2 regions of the Streptomyces sp. NPDC048297 genome follow, and region 1 is predicted to be linked to the other one. Evidence: predicted binding sites of a transcription regulator. Region 1 holds the regulator's gene; the other holds the start of a gene.
What was found. The regulator HrcA, encoded in region 1, represses chaperone genes, less so after heat shock. The targets are predictions, from matches to a motif close to TTNGCACTCNGNNNNNCNGAGTGCNAA.
Positions count from the first base shown of each region.

Region 1 (7,438 bases):
GCGAGGGAGGAGTACAGGGCTCCGGTGCCCTCGTGGTCGGACAGGAACGCGATCCGGTCGCCGACCCACCCGGGGTACTCGATGTTGCCGTCCAACTCCTCGTGCAGCCGCGTGAATTCACCGTCGCCCTCACGGTCGATCCACAACTTGCCCGCCGTGCCGCCCCGGTAGCGCTTCCACCAGGCGGCCTCGCGGCCCATCGGGGCGGACAGCAGCACGGTGTGCGGGCCGTGGGCGAGGTCGCCGACCGGGCCGTACGGCAGGGTGGTGGCCGGTCCGCCGTCCAGCGGGACGGCCCGTGCCCAGGTGCGGCGCAGGCTCGGCTGGCCCTGGGTGCTGAGCGCGAGGACCTCGCCGTCCGGGGTCCAGCCACGCACCTGGGTCTTCCAACTCCCCCAGTACGTGAGCCGTTTGGAGGGTCCGCCGGTGAGCGGAGCGATGTGCGCCTCGGGGGCTCCGTCGCGGGTGGAGGTCCAGGCGACGGTGGTGCCGTCGGGCGAGATACGGGGGTGGTTCACCGGCACGTTGTCGGCGCTGACCCGCCAGGCCCGCCCGCCGTCCAGCGGCGCCAGCCACACGTCGTCCTCGGCGACGAAGGTCACCAAGTCCCCGTGGACATGGGGGAATCGGAGATACGACGAACTGTCCGTGGATTTTGTGGAAGGCCCCTGAGTCACTCCGTCACCTTACGCGGCACCTGTCGCTCCCGGCTCTGGTTTTCGATCACTTGCCCTCGACCGGCCAGCAGGTCGGGTCGCCCTTGCACCACAGGGTGCGCGTGACGGTGACCGTCACGGTCGGCTCGGGCCGCCCGGGGGGCCGGCCGGTGGCCGGCGGGGTGAACACCGGTGCGGGGGTGGCGGTGCAGTCGCCGAGCCCGTCGACGTGGAACACCCGCCGGCCGCCGACCGTGCCGGTCAGACTCCCGCGCACACAGGCGCCGTCGACGGACTTGGTCACCTTCCCGGTGACGGTGATCTTCCGCCGGTCCCCGGTCTGTCCCTGGCAGTCGACGGAGACGACGGTGCTCTCGGTCGGCGAGGGCGTACGGCCGGGGGTGAAGCCGTGGTTGCCGTAGTCGGCGGTGCAGCTGAGCCAGTTGACGTCCACGTGCTGCCGTTCGAGCTCGGCGGTCGCGGTCTTGTCCGTGGTGTACGCCACCGACGCCGCGCCGAGGCCCCCCGGCTCACAACCGACCAGCGCGCCCGCGCCCACGATCGCGAGCCCCGCCACGGCCATCGCCCTCGCGGGTCGCGGCCGATGCCAAATCCGCCTCAATACCCCCATGAACGGCAGAGTGCCACCGAACACGCACGGGACGGAAGGCCGCTTACGGCCACTCCACCCGTTCGAGTGCTCGCGCGAGGGTGCCGCACGTCGGGAACTCCGAAAACTCTGGGCACTTCGGGCACTTCGGGCACTTCGGATAGGAGGGCCCGGTGGGCGCTGCCGCCCGCCGTCCTGGTCAGGTGCGCAGCAGCAGCCATTCCTGGAGTTCCACCAGGTTGCCCTCCGGGTCCTTGAGGTGGGCCACGCGCAGGCGTTCGGCCATCGGGGCGGGGCCGTGCAGCAGGGTCGCGCCCCGGGCGGTGATCTCGGCGCAGTAGGCGTCGAGATCGTCGACGCGCAGCACGACCAGGGAGCGGTGGCCGGTGGCGCTCTCGCCGAGTTCGGTGAGGACCTCGGCCATCATCGAGCGGTCCTGCAGCGCTATCCCGGCGGAGCCGGCGTGCGGGCTGAACTTCTCGTACGGTCCCCCGGTCGCCCCCGACTGCGGCTTGAGGCCGAGGACGTCGGCGTAGAAGCGGTAGCAGGCGGGGAAGTCGGTGACGAGGAGACGTATCTGGGCGAGTTCCATCGGGTGCCCCCGTGGTGTCAGGACCAGCGGCCGGTGCGGCCCAGCAGCAGAGCCGCGGCGGCGGTGCCGGCGGTGGATGTGCGCAACACAGTAGGACCGAGCACGTACGGCCGCGCCCCCGCCTGTGCGAAAAGCGCCAACTCCTCGGGGGAGACGCCTCCTTCGGGGCCGACGACCAGCACGATCTCGCCGTCCGCGGGGAGTTCGGCGGTGGCGAGCGCCGCGCTGCCGTGCTCGAAGTCGGAGTGGAGGACGGCGGCGAACTCGGCCTTGGCCAGAAGTGTGCCGACCTGCTTGGTCGTTGCCGCGTCCGCTACCTCGGGGAAGCGGACCCGGCGGGACTGCTTGCCCGCCTCGCGGGCGGTGGAGCGCCACTTGCCGAGGGCCTTCTGACCCCGCTCGCCCTTCCACTGGGTGATGCAGCGGGACGCCTGCCACGGCACGATCGCATCGACGCCGACCTCGGTCATCGTCTCCACGGCGAGTTCACCCCGGTCGCCCTTGGGGAGAGCCTGGACGACGGTGATGCGGGGCGCGGGCAGCGGCTCCTCGTGCACGGACTCCAGGTCCATGACCACCAGGCGGTCCTTGCCCTCTGCGGCCTTGACGACGCCCTCGGCCCAGCGTCCCCGCCCGTCGGTGAGGACGACGTCCTCCCCGGGCCGCAGCCGCTTCACGGAGACGGCGTGCCGCCCCTCGGGGCCGTCGAGCACGAACTCCGGCCCGACGCGGTCGAGTCGGTCCACGACGAAAACGGGCGCGGTCATCGCGCTTCACCTCCGCACCGTGCCACGTCGGACAACTGCGTCCCGGCCGAGGCGAGTTCGGTCATCAGGGCCTGCACCAGTTCCCCGGCGGGCAGTTCGCGGGCCATCCGGTGCCCCTGCCCGGCGAACATCGACATGCCCTGTGCGTCACCGGCCTTGGCGGCGGCCTTGCGCAGCGGGGCGGTCAGGTAGTTGATCTCGGGGTAGGCGGCGGGGGCGTAGGGGCCGTGCTCGCGCAGGAAGCGGTTGACCAGGGCGCGGGCCGGGCGTCCGGTGAAGGCGCGGGTCAACTCGGTGCGCGCGAACAGGGGGTTGGTCAGCGCCTGCTTGTGCACGGGGTGGGCGCCCGACTCGGGGGTGGCGACGAAGGCCGTGCCCAGCTGGGCGGCGCAGGCACCGGCGGCGAGGACCGCGGCGATCTGGCCGCCGCGCATGATGCCGCCCGCGGCGACGACGGGCAGGGACACCGCCTCCCTGATCTGCGCGATCAGCGACAGCAGCCCGATGCCGGCGCCGTCGTTCTCGGGGGTGTCCCGGTGGGTGCCCTGGTGGCCGCCGGCCTCCACGCCCTGGGCTGTCACCACGTCCGCGCCGGCCCGCTCGACCGCGAGGGCCTCCTCGACGGTGGTGGCCGTGACCAGGGTGAGGGTGCCGGCCCGGCGCAGCGCGTCCAGCACCTCCCGGCTCGGCACACCGAAGTGGAAGGAGACGACCGGTACCGGGTTGTCCAGCAGCACCGCGAGCTTGGCGTCGTACCCGTCGTCCCGGCCGCCGTCCGGGTCGCCCAGCTCCGTCTCGTACCAGGTGACCTCACCGGCCAGCTGCTGGGCGTACAGCTCGACCGCGCCCGATTCGGCGTGGTCCGGCTGCGGCACGAACACGTTCACGCCGAAGGGGCGGCCGGTGAGTCCTCGCAGCTGCTTGATCTCCTGGTACATGCCGTCGGCCGTCTTGTACCCGGCGGCGAGGAACCCCAGACCGCCGGCCTCGGACACGGCGGCGGCGAGCTGCGGCACGGAGACGCCGCCCGCCATGGGGGCCTGCACGATCGGAAACGGGAAGAGATCGGTCAGTGCGGAGGACATGACCGCATGTTGTCACGTCCTGTGAAAAGGTCCGAATCGAGCCTTCCCCTTGGCACATGCCAATGCTTCCGGCTCTCTGAGCAGGCGGTGAAGGGGCGGCGCGGGCGGCGCCCCTTCACCTCAGGCCCTCAGCGCCCGTTGAACGCGTCCTTCAGACGCGAGAACAGCCCCTGCTGCCCCGGCTGGAACTGGCCCTGCGGCCGCTCCTCGCCCCGCAGCTTGGACAGCTCGCGCAGCAGCCGCTCCTGCTCGGGATCCAGCTTGGTCGGCGTCATCACCTCGACGTGCACGATCAGGTCGCCGCGACCGCCGCCCCGCAGATGCGTGACGCCCCGGCCGTGCAGCGGGATCGACTGGCCGGACTGCGTGCCGGGCCGGATGTCGACCTCCTCCATGCCGTCCAGCGTCTCCAGCGGCACCTTCGTACCGAGAGACGCCGCCGTCATCGGGATCGTGACCGTGCAGTGCAGGTCGTCGCCGCGCCGCTGGAAGGTCTGGTGCGGCAGCTCGTGGATCTCGACGTACAGGTCACCGGCGGGACCGCCGCCGGGCCCGACCTCGCCCTCGCCGGCGAGCTGGATCCGGGTGCCGTTGTCGACACCGGCCGGGATCTTCACGGTGAGGGTGCGCCGCGACCGGACGCGCCCGTCGCCCGCGCACTCCGGGCACGGGGTCGGCACGACCGTGCCGAAGCCCTGGCACTGGGGGCAGGGCCGGGAGGTCATGACCTGGCCCAGGAAGGACCGGGTCACCTGGGAGACCTCACCACGACCGCGGCACATGTCACACGTCTGGGCGGACGTGCCCGGAGCCGCGCCCTCACCGTTGCAGGTGCCGCAGACGATCGCGGTGTCGACCTGGATGTCCTTGGTCGTCCCGAAGGCCGCCTCGTCCAGCTCGACCTCGAGCCGGATCATCGCGTCCTGGCCGCGCCGGGTGCGCGAGCGGGGCCCGCGCTGCGACGCCGTACCGAAGAACGCGTCCATGATGTCGGAGAAGTTGCCGAAGCCACCGGCCCCGAAACCGCCCGCACCGCCGCCGGCCTGCGAGAGCGGGTCGCCGCCGAGGTCGTAGACCTGCTTCTTCTGCGGGTCCGACAGCACCTCGTAGGCGGCGTTGATCTCCTTGAACCGCTCCTGGGTCTTCGGATCGGGGTTGACGTCCGGGTGCAGCTCGCGCGCGAGCCGACGGAACGCCTTCTTGATCTCATCCTGCGACGCGTCGCGGCGCACGCCGAGAACGGCGTAGTAGTCCGTGGCCACTTACGACTCCGCCAGGATCTGTCCGACGTACCGTGCCACTGCGCGTACCGCTCCCATCGTTCCCGGATAGTCCATGCGGGTCGGTCCGACCACGCCGAGCTTGGCAACCGCCTCGCCGCCCGAACCGTAGCCGACCGACACGACTGAAGTGGAGTTGAGTCCCTCATGGGCGTTCTCGTGCCCGATACGCACGGTCATGCCCGGATCCTTCGCCTCGCCAAGGAGTTTGAGGAGCACGACCTGCTCCTCCAGTGCCTCCAGGACGGGCCGGATGGTGAGAGGGAAGTCATGTCCGAAGCGGGTCAGATTGGCGGTTCCGCCGATCATCAGCCGCTCCTCGTTCTCCTCGACCAGTGTCTCCAGCAAAGTGGAGAGCACCGCCGAGACCGTACCGCGATCCTCGGCCTCGAAGGCGTCGGCCAGGTCCTCGACCAGATGCGGCACGTCGGTGAACCGGCGCCCCGCGACCCTGCTGTTCAGCCGGGCCCGCAGATCCGCCAGTGAGGTCTCCCCGAAGGGCGCCGGGCAGTCGATCATCCGCTGCTCGACCCGGCCGGTGTCCGTGATCAGCACGAGCATCACGCGCGCGGGGGCGAGCGCGAGCAGCTCCACGTGCCGCACGGTCGAGCGGGTCAGGGACGGGTACTGCACGACGGCGACCTGCCGGGTGAGCTGCGCGAGCAGCCGTACCGTGCGCGCCACGACGTCGTCGAGGTCGACGGCGCCCCCCAGGAAGTTCTGGATGGCGCGCCGCTCGGGCGCGGTCATCGGCTTGACGCCGGCGAGCTTGTCGACGAACAGCCGGTAGCCCTTGTCGGTGGGGATGCGCCCGGCGCTGGTGTGCGGCTGGGCGATGAAGCCCTCGTCCTCCAGGACGGCCATGTCGTTGCGCACGGTCGCCGGGGAGACGCCGAGATTGTGACGCTCCGTGAGCGCCTTCGACCCCACCGGCTCCTCGGTTCCCACATAGTCCTGGACGATGGCGCGCAGAACCTGCAGCCTTCGTTCACTCAGCATCCGCGCGCACCTCCATCACGTCTTCCCCACGGCTCCCCACGGCCCTTCGGATCCTGGCCTGGCACTCAACACGTGCGAGTGCCAGCCGTCCCCGGCCCAGTGTACGGCCGTGGGGTACTGACTGGGCAAGGTCCGTACCACGGTGACGGCCTGTGACGGCTAGCGTCGCGGTATGACGGTGACTTGGGAAGACCTGGGATGGCAGCGGCTGGCGGAGGGGGTCGGCCGGTGCCGGCTGCCCGGCTGGGACTGCACGGTGGGGCTGGTCGTCGGCGCGGGCACGGCGCTGTTGGTGGACGCCGGGTCGAGCCTCGCCGAGGGTGCGCGGCTGCGTGAGGCGGCGCGGCGGCTGACCGGCCGGCGTGTGACCCATCTCGCGCTGACCCACCCCCACTTCGACCATGTCTTCGGCGCGCCCGCGTTCGCCGGTGCGCGGGTGTACGCGGCGGTGGGCCTGGAGACGGTGTTCGCGCACGAGCGCGAGGACCTGCGGCTGGACGCGATCAGGAACGGCCTGCCGGTGGCGGACGCCCAGGAGGCGGTGGCCGCGCTGACCGCGCCGCGCCATCTGGTGAGCGGCGAGTGGACCCTCGACCTGGGCGAGGGCCGCCAGGTGCTGCTGGCGAACGTCGGTCCCGGCCACACCGCCCACGATCTCGCGGTCCTCGTCCCCGGCGCCCCGGGGACTCCAGGGACTCCCGAGACCCCGGGGACTCCCACGACCCCGGAGGTCGTCTTCTGCGGCGACCTCGTCGAGGAGTCCGGCGCACCCCAGGCCGGCCCGGACGCCGTACCCTCCCGCTGGCCGGACGCCCTGGACCGGCTGCTGGCGCTCGGCGGCGAGGACGCGCTGTACGTGCCCGGTCACGGAGCCGTGGTGGACGCGGCGTTCGTACGACGCCAGCGCGACGAACTGGCGTCCCGTTTCGGCGTGTCGTAGGCGCGGCCCCGGGGCTTCTCCTATCGTCATCCGAATGCGCCAGTACTCCCCCGACCTGACCCCTCCCTGGAAGAAGTCCCAGCCGGTGCCCGAGGTCCCGGCGGATCCGGGCCTGGTGGTGGAGGAGCCCGGTACCGGGTTCTGCGGTGCGGTGATCCGCTGCGAGGCGGGCACGGTGACCCTGGAGGACCGCTTCGGCAAGCACCGGGTGTTCCCGCTGGAGCCGCGCGGCTTCCTGCTGGAGGGGCGCGTGGTGACGCTCGTACGCCCATCGTCCGCGGCTCCGGCACGTCCCGCCCGTACGGCGTCCGGCTCGGTCGCCGTACCCGGCGCACGCGCGCGCGTGGCCCGCGCCGGCCGCATCTACGTCGAGGGCCGGCACGACGCCGAGCTGGTCGAGAAGGTGTGGGGCGACGACCTGCGCGTCGAGGGCGTGGTCGTGGAGTACCTGGAGGGCGTGGACGATCTGCCGGCGATCGTGGAGTCTTTCGCGCCGGGTCCGGACGCCC
Region 1 is NZ_JBICZA010000010.1:140,376-147,813, forward strand. Features, by position in the region: gene ACGFYV_RS13695 (S41 family peptidase) at 1-605, opposite strand, end outside; gene ACGFYV_RS13700 (hypothetical protein) at 724-1,239, opposite strand; gene ACGFYV_RS13705 (VOC family protein) at 1,466-1,858, opposite strand; gene ACGFYV_RS13710 (16S rRNA (uracil(1498)-N(3))-methyltransferase) at 1,876-2,625, opposite strand; gene ACGFYV_RS13715 (nitronate monooxygenase) at 2,622-3,710, opposite strand; gene dnaJ (molecular chaperone DnaJ) at 3,839-4,972, opposite strand; gene hrcA (heat-inducible transcriptional repressor HrcA) at 4,973-5,989, opposite strand; gene ACGFYV_RS13730 (MBL fold metallo-hydrolase) at 6,162-6,929, shown strand; gene ACGFYV_RS13735 (DUF3097 domain-containing protein) at 6,964-7,438, shown strand, end outside.

Region 2 (7,438 bases), on a different contig from region 1:
CTCGGGATGGACAACATGCTGCGCGAGATCGGGATGTGGCGTGACGCCTTCGACTTCGCGTTCACGGTCGAGGACCAGATCACCCAGGAGGACCGGGTGTGCACCCGGTGGAGCTGGAACGGCGTCCAGAAGGGCGAGTTCCTGGGCCTGTCCGACACCGGCGCGCGGGTGTCGATGACCGGGACGACCGTCTTCCGCTTCGACCCCGACGGCCGGATCCACGAGGGCTGGTGGCAGTACGACCGTCTCGGCCTGCTGGGACAGTTGGGGGCGCTGGAGGAGCTGGAGCGGTAGCGGGCACGGCGAAGGCCCGGCACCCCGAGGGGCGCCGGGCCTTCGTCATGAGCGGGAGGGCTCAGTGGGCGTGGCCGTGACCGTGGCCGTGGCCCGCGGCGGCCTCTTCCTCTTCCTTCTTCTCGACGACCAGGGTCTCGGTCGTGAGCAGCAGGGAGGCGATGGAGGCGGCGTTCTCCAGGGCGGAGCGGGTGACCTTGACCGGGTCGATGACGCCGGCCTTGACCAGGTCGCCGTACTCGCCGGTGGCGGCGTTGTAACCGCTGCCCTTGTCCAGCTCCTTGACCTTGGAGACGATCACGTAGCCTTCGAGGCCCGCGTTCTCCGCGATCCAGCGCAGCGGCTCGACGACGGCGTTGCGGACGACGGAGACACCGGTGGCCTCGTCGCCGGTCTTGTCGAGGTTGCCCTCGAGGACCTTGGAGGCGTGGACCAGAGCGGAGCCACCACCGGAGACGATGCCCTCCTCGACCGCGGCGCGGGTCGCGGAGATGGCGTCCTCCAGACGGTGCTTCTTCTCCTTCAGCTCCACCTCGGTGGCGGCGCCGACCTTGATCACGCACACGCCGCCGGCCAGCTTCGCGAGGCGCTCCTGGAGCTTCTCGCGGTCCCAGTCGGAGTCGGTGTTCTCGATCTCGGCCTTGATCTGCGCGACGCGGCCCGTGACGTCCTCGGACTTGCCGCCACCGTCGACGATGGTGGTGTCGTCCTTGGTGACGGTCACGCGGCGGGCGGAGCCCAGCACGTCGAGACCGACCTGGTCGAGCTTGAGGCCGACCTCCTCGGAGATGACCGTGCCGCCGCTGAGGGTCGCGATGTCCTGCAGCATGGCCTTGCGGCGGTCGCCGAAGCCGGGGGCCTTCACCGCGACGGCGTTGAAGGTGCCGCGGATCTTGTTGACGACCAGGGTCGACAGGGCCTCGCCCTCGACGTCCTCGGCGATGATCAGCAGCGGCCGGGAGGCACCCGCCTGGATGACCTTCTCCAGCAGCGGCAGCAGGTCCTGGATGGACGAGATCTTGCCCTGGTTGATCAGGATGTACGGGTCGTCGAGGACGGCCTCCATACGCTCCTGGTCGGTGACGAAGTACGGCGACAGGTAGCCCTTGTCGAAGGCCATGCCCTCGGTGAAGTCCAGCTCCAGACCGAAGGTGTTGGACTCCTCGACGGTGATGACACCGTCCTTGCCGACCTTGTCCATGGCCTCGGCGATCAGCTCGCCGACCTGCTGGTCCTGGGCGGACAGCGCGGCGACGGCGGCGATGTCGGACTTCTCGTCGATCGGGCGCGCCGAGGCGTGCAGATCGTCGGAGATCGCCTTGACCGCGGCGTCGATGCCCTTCTTCAGGGAGGCCGGGGAGGCGCCGGCGGCGACGTTGCGCAGGCCCTCGCGGACCAGCGCCTGGGCGAGCACGGTGGCGGTGGTGGTGCCGTCACCCGCGATGTCGTTGGTCTTGGTCGCCACCTCCTTCACCAGCTGCGCGCCGAGGTTCTCGTACGGGTCGTCGATCTCGACCTCACGGGCGATCGTGACACCGTCGTTGGTGATGGTGGGGGCGCCGAACTTCTTGTCGATGACGACGTTGCGGCCCTTGGGGCCGATCGTCACCTTCACCGTGTCGGCCAGCTTGTTGACGCCGCGCTCGAGGGCGCGACGGGCGTCCTCGTCGAACTTCAGGATCTTCGCCATGACAGCGGGAGCCCTCTCGGAAAATCTCGGTGGAATGAAACTGCGCCCCGGGCGCCCGGCTACTCATCGGTCGCGGGGGGCCAGGGGCGCAGTCATGAGCAGAATTGCTCGGGGTGAACTACTTCTCGATGATCGCGAGGACGTCGCGAGCCGAGAGGACGAGGTACTCGTCGCCGTTGTACTTCACCTCGGTGCCGCCGTACTTGCTGTACAGGACGACGTCGCCGACCTTGACGTCGAGCGGCAGGCGCTCGCCGTTCTCGAAACGGCCCGGACCCACGGCGAGGACGGCGCCCTCCTGGGGCTTCTCCTTCGCGGTGTCCGGGATGACCAGGCCGGAGGCCGTGGTCTGCTCGGCGTCGAGCGGCTGGACCACGATGCGGTCCTCGAGCGGCTTGATGGCAACCTTGGAGCTGGCGGTCGTCACGATCCGACCTCCCCCTTCGGAGATCTCACGGGGTTAACTGTCTGAGGTGGCGACCAGGTGGATCCGTCGTCGCGGGTGCCGGACCTGCCCGTCGCTTTGTTGGCACTCTCATCTGCCGAGTGCCAGAGCCGAGACTATGACCGGGGTTAGCACTCGGTCAAGCGGAGTGCCAATTGCCGTGCGGCGCGTCGGCGGGGGCGGGGTGTTCGGTGCCGTCCAGTGCGGGGTGTCGGGGGCGCCGTTTCGGGGGCTGCCGCCCCCGAACCCCCGCTTCGTCCCTTAAGGGGCCTCGTCCTCAAACGCCGGACAGGCTGGTTCGATGGGCTACAGGTAGTCCTCAAGGCGGGCCACCGTCATTTCGGCCCTTGAAAGGCCTCGTCCTCGAACGCCGGGCGGGCTGGTTCGATGGGCTACAGGTAGTCCTCAAGGCGGGCCACCGTCATTTCGGTCCCTGAAGGGCCTCGCCCTCCAACACCGGACGGGCTGGTTCGGGCAGCTACAGGTAGTCCTCAAGGCGGGCCACCGTCATTCCCCGCTCCTGGATTCCGTGCAGCAGGCGCAGGGTGCGGTCCGTGAGGGTGTGGCCGGTGGTCTTTTCGGGGCCGACGAGGACGATGTCGCCCGGCTGGAGGTCCTGGTCGCCGTGGGGGTAGGTGAGGCCGTCGGTGGTCATGACGGCTCGCCACAGGACGACGGTGGAGATGCCGCAGGCGCCGGCCGCGCGCAGGGTGGTGCGGTCGTAGTGGCCGTGGGGCGGGCGCAGGAGGTGGGGGCGGGTGCCGAAGCGGAGGGCGAGGCGGTCCTGTTCGGCGCAGATCTCGGCGCGCTGGCCGGTGTAGGGCCGGCCGCGCAGGGCGGGGCGGTCGGCGGTGCGGTTCTCCGCTGTGGCGCCGGCCGCGCGGAGGCGGGCGTAGTGGCCGGCGGCGGGGGCGACGGCGCTCTCCGGGAGGAAGAGAGTGACCGGCAGGTGCAGGTCGCGGACCATGTCGGCGAAGCGCGGGTCGTGGGCGGAGCCGTCGTCGTAGGTGAGGAAGACGACCTTGTCGGTGGTGGTGACGTGGTCCAGGACGCGGGGGTCCGAGGCGGGTCCGGTGTGGGTGGCCAGCAGGCGGACGGGGCGGGCCGGCGGGGCGGCGAGCGGTGTCGCGAGCCCCCAGCGGCGGTAGGCGTCGTCCGGGCGGGGGCGGGACGTGCGGACGCCCTCGGCGGCCTTCTTGCCGAGGCGTTCGATGGGGTCGACGGACTGGGCGCAGCCGGTGAGGAGGAGGGCCGAGGCGAGTACGGCGGTCAGGGCCCGTCGGTGTCCCCGGCCGCGCGTGCGCCGCCCCGGGTGCCTCACAGGTAGTCCTCCAGGCGGGCCACGGCGTAGCCCTCGCGCGTGACCTTGTTCAGGAAGCGGCGCATGTCGTCGACCATCGTGCCGTTCCAGTCGTCGCGACCGCGGAAGTGGGTGAGGACGATGTCGCCGGGGTGCAGGTCGCGGTCGTCCTCCCGGTACTCCCAGTGGTCGACGAAGACCTCCTCGTCCCAGATCGGCGCGTACTTGATGCCGCAGGACTTGGCGGCGCGCAGGGTGTCGCCGTTGTAGTTGCCGTACGGCGGCCGGAAGACGGTGGGCGCCTTGCCGAACTGCTTCTTCATGACCGCCTGCATGCCGCAGATCTCGTCCCGCTGCTCCTCGTAGGACAGGCCGGGCAGATAGGGGTGGGTCATGGTGTGGTTGTTGAGGGTGTGGCCCTCGGACTGCATCTTCCGGAAGTAGCCGTAGTCGTCCTTCACCAGGTAGTTGCTGAGGAAGGCGCTGTAGGGGATCTTCAGGTCGCTCATCATGCGCAGGAAGTCGGGGTCCTTCTCGGCGCCGTCGTCGATGGTGAGGAAGACGACCTTCTGCTTGGTGGGGACCGTGGTGAAGACAGGGGGCAGGTCGTCCTCGACCTGTCCGTCGACCTCGAAGCCGGCGCGTGCGGTGATCTTCGGCTTGTGGGCCGGCGGGGTGGGGGGCCTGAGCGGCACCGTGTCGAGTTTCCAGAACTCGGCGGCGGCGACGAGGCGGGTGCGTTCGGCGGCGGCGTCCAGGGGGTGGTCGGGACCGGCGTTGCCCGCCTGGTGGGCGGGGCCGGGGTGGGCGGCGGTGTCCCCGCCGGAGCCGGCGCAGCCGGAGAGAACGGCGGTGGCGGCCAGGGCGAGGGCGCCGTAGCGGAAGGCCGTGCGCGGGAGCCGTGCCGGAATTTTGTCATTTTGTACTACTGCTCGCATGGTGTCGGATCCTCGCAGGACCCGGCTCCGATCCCGGGCCGACACCGCCGCCGGAGGCGCACCATCCACCGACTGGCCCACAATGACCCGGTGAACGACCAGCTCCCCTCCTTCCACAGCCTGCTCACCCCCGAGGGCCGGGCCCTCCTCGACGAGGTGCGCGGCACGGCCCCGGCGGACGAACTCGCCGTCGCCACGCGACTGCGCCGCACACACGCCCCCGAACTGGTGTCGGCCGCGCTCGGCCAGGCCCGGCTGAGGCAGCGGGCGGCGGCCAAGTTCGCGGCCGGGGACGCGGAGCGGATGTTCTTCACGCCCAACGGGGTCGAGCAGTCGACGCGGGCGAGCGTGGCGGCGTACCGGGCGGCCCGGATGAAGGACCTGGGGGTGACCTCGGTCGCCGACCTGTGCTGCGGGATCGGCGGTGACGCGATCGAGCTGGCGCGGGCCGGGATCAGGGTGCTGGCCGTGGACCGGGACCCGCTGACGGCGGCCGTGGCGCGGGCGAACGCCGAGACCCTCGGCCTCGACGGGCTGATCGAGGTGCGCGAGGCGGACGTCACCGAGGTCGGCACCGCCGGGTACGACGCCGTGTTCGTGGACCCGGCGCGGCGCGGCGGCCGGGGCCGCGTCTTCGACCCCGAGGCGTACTCGCCGCCCCTGTCCTGGGCGGTCGCCACCGCCCTCGCCGCGCCCCGCGCCGCCCTGAAGATCGCCCCCGGGATTCCGCACGAGGCGATCCCCGCCGAGGCCGAGGCGGAGTGGATCTCGGACGGCGGCGATGTGAAGGAGGCGGTGCTGTGGTTCGGCACCGAGCCGGGCCTGGTGCGCGCCACCCTGCTGCCCGGCCCGCGCACCCTGCTCGGCCGGGGCCTGCCCGACCCCGAAGTGCGCCCGGTGGGGCGGTACCTGTACGAGCCCGACGGCGCGGCGATCCGCGCCCATCTGGTCGCCGAGGTGGCCGAGCAGGTCGGCGGCGGCCTGCTCGACGCGACCATCGCCTACGTCACGTCCGACGAACTGCGCCCGACGCCGTACGCCTCCGCCTACGAGATCACCGATCATCTCCCCTTCAACGTGAAGAAGTTGAAGGCCCTGCTGCGCGAGCGCGAGGTCGGCACGCTGACCGTGAAGAAGCGCGGCTCGGCGGTCGAACCGGAGGAACTGCGGCGCAAGGTCAAGCCGCAGGGGCCGGCCTCCGCGACGGTCTTCCTGACGCGGGTGGCGGGGGCGCCGGCGATGCTGATGGGGCGCCCCGTCGCGGTCAGTTGAGCGGTACGACCGTCCGGTCGCGCAGGACCCGCACGCGGGCACGGCGGCTCACGGTGAAGGCGGCGTCGTGGGCGGCGGCACGCTCGTGGCCGGGGCGCCGGCGATGCTGATGGGGCGCCCCGTCGCGGTCAGTTGAGCGGTACGACCGTCCGGTCGCGCAGGACCCGCACGGGGGCACGGCGGCTCACGGTGAAGGCGGCGTCGTGGGCGGCGGCACGCTTGAAGTCGTCGCGGGCATAGGTGGGTTCACCCTCCGCCCGGTCGGTGAGCGAGAGAAGCCGGGGAATGACCGACGCCTCGTCCGCGACCGACGCCACCAGCCGCAGCAGTGACTCGTTCTCGAAGCTGCGCCCGTCGCTGCGCTGGGTGAGGTACTGGAGGACGGCGTGGACGCGTGATGCCGGGACCCGTGGGGGAAGGTGGCCCCTGAAGAACGCGGGCACGCTTCCCGCGGCGGCGAGATAGGCGTCCACCCCTGCCTCCGGGGCGAAGGCGTAGAGCCATTGACGTGCCTCCTCGCTCTCCTCCCCCGACAGCACCACCGAGGAATCGCCGCGTATGGATCCGCTGGCGAAGAAGGCCTCCGTGACGTCGATCCCGCCGTACGGGGACAGCAGTCTGCCCAGACGCGTCGCGATCCTGCCCGTCCAGCTCCAGCTCGAGGAGTTCCTCCGGAACACCAGGCTCGCGGAGAGGGTGCCGTCCATGATCAGCGAGCGGACGGCGTCGAGCCGCTGCGGGGTGCCCCAGGCCGCGGAGGTGGCGGCCGCGCCGACGGCGACCCGGGCGTCGCCGCTGCCCAGAGGCGCTTCCAGATCCGCGATGTCACCCGGAAGGTGGTCGAGGCATTCCAGCGCGAGCCAGCGCAGCTGCCACGCGGTCCTCTCGTCGGCGGCGACCGCGAGCAGGACGTCCCGGAGTGCCCAGCCGTGCCCCTTGCCACAGAACTCCGCCAGCGCGGCCATGAGGGGAACCGACTGGAAGTCGCTCGCACGGTCCGACCTGACGGCGTCGAGCAACACCCGGCCTCCCTGGTCACCGCCCAGGTTCAGATACGTCTCGGCCAGCCTGGCCCGTTCGAAGAACCACCCGTTGTCGCGCAGCAGCAGTTCCAGCAGCGGTTCCCGCGCCCGCGGATCCCGGAGTTCCGTCAACGCCTCGCACCCCGCGTTGAGGATGCCGGCGTCGGATTCCCCCTCGACTCCCATGGCGCGCAAGATCGCGTCCATCGGCCCGCCGGCCCCGCCCAGAGCCCTGATGACCCGGTCCGCCGAGGAGAACCTGGAATCGGGCCGATCGACCACATCGGCCAGCTCCCCCAGCAGGAACGGCACCGCCGCCTCGACATGCAGGGTGCCGAGGGCCGTGACGATGGCACCGCGCAAGCTCTCGGGCATCTCCGGCCGCAGCGTCAGCACTCCCAGCAGCCGTTCCCCCACGTTCCGTCCGCCGTGCGCGGTCAGGGCCTCCACCAGGGCCGCACGCGCCGGCGCGCCCCG
Region 2 is NZ_JBICZA010000005.1:279,247-286,684, reverse strand. Features, by position in the region: gene ACGFYV_RS08185 (ester cyclase) at 1-294, shown strand, start outside; gene groL (chaperonin GroEL) at 356-1,984, opposite strand; gene groES (co-chaperone GroES) at 2,103-2,411, opposite strand; gene ACGFYV_RS08170 (polysaccharide deacetylase family protein) at 2,908-3,750, opposite strand; gene ACGFYV_RS08165 (polysaccharide deacetylase family protein) at 3,747-4,667, opposite strand; gene ACGFYV_RS08160 (methyltransferase domain-containing protein) at 4,650-5,939, shown strand; gene ACGFYV_RS08155 (NACHT domain-containing protein) at 6,068-7,438, opposite strand, start outside.
Region 2: a site for HrcA is predicted at 2,558-2,584, ahead of groES (co-chaperone GroES). Genes of this name have one in related genera too.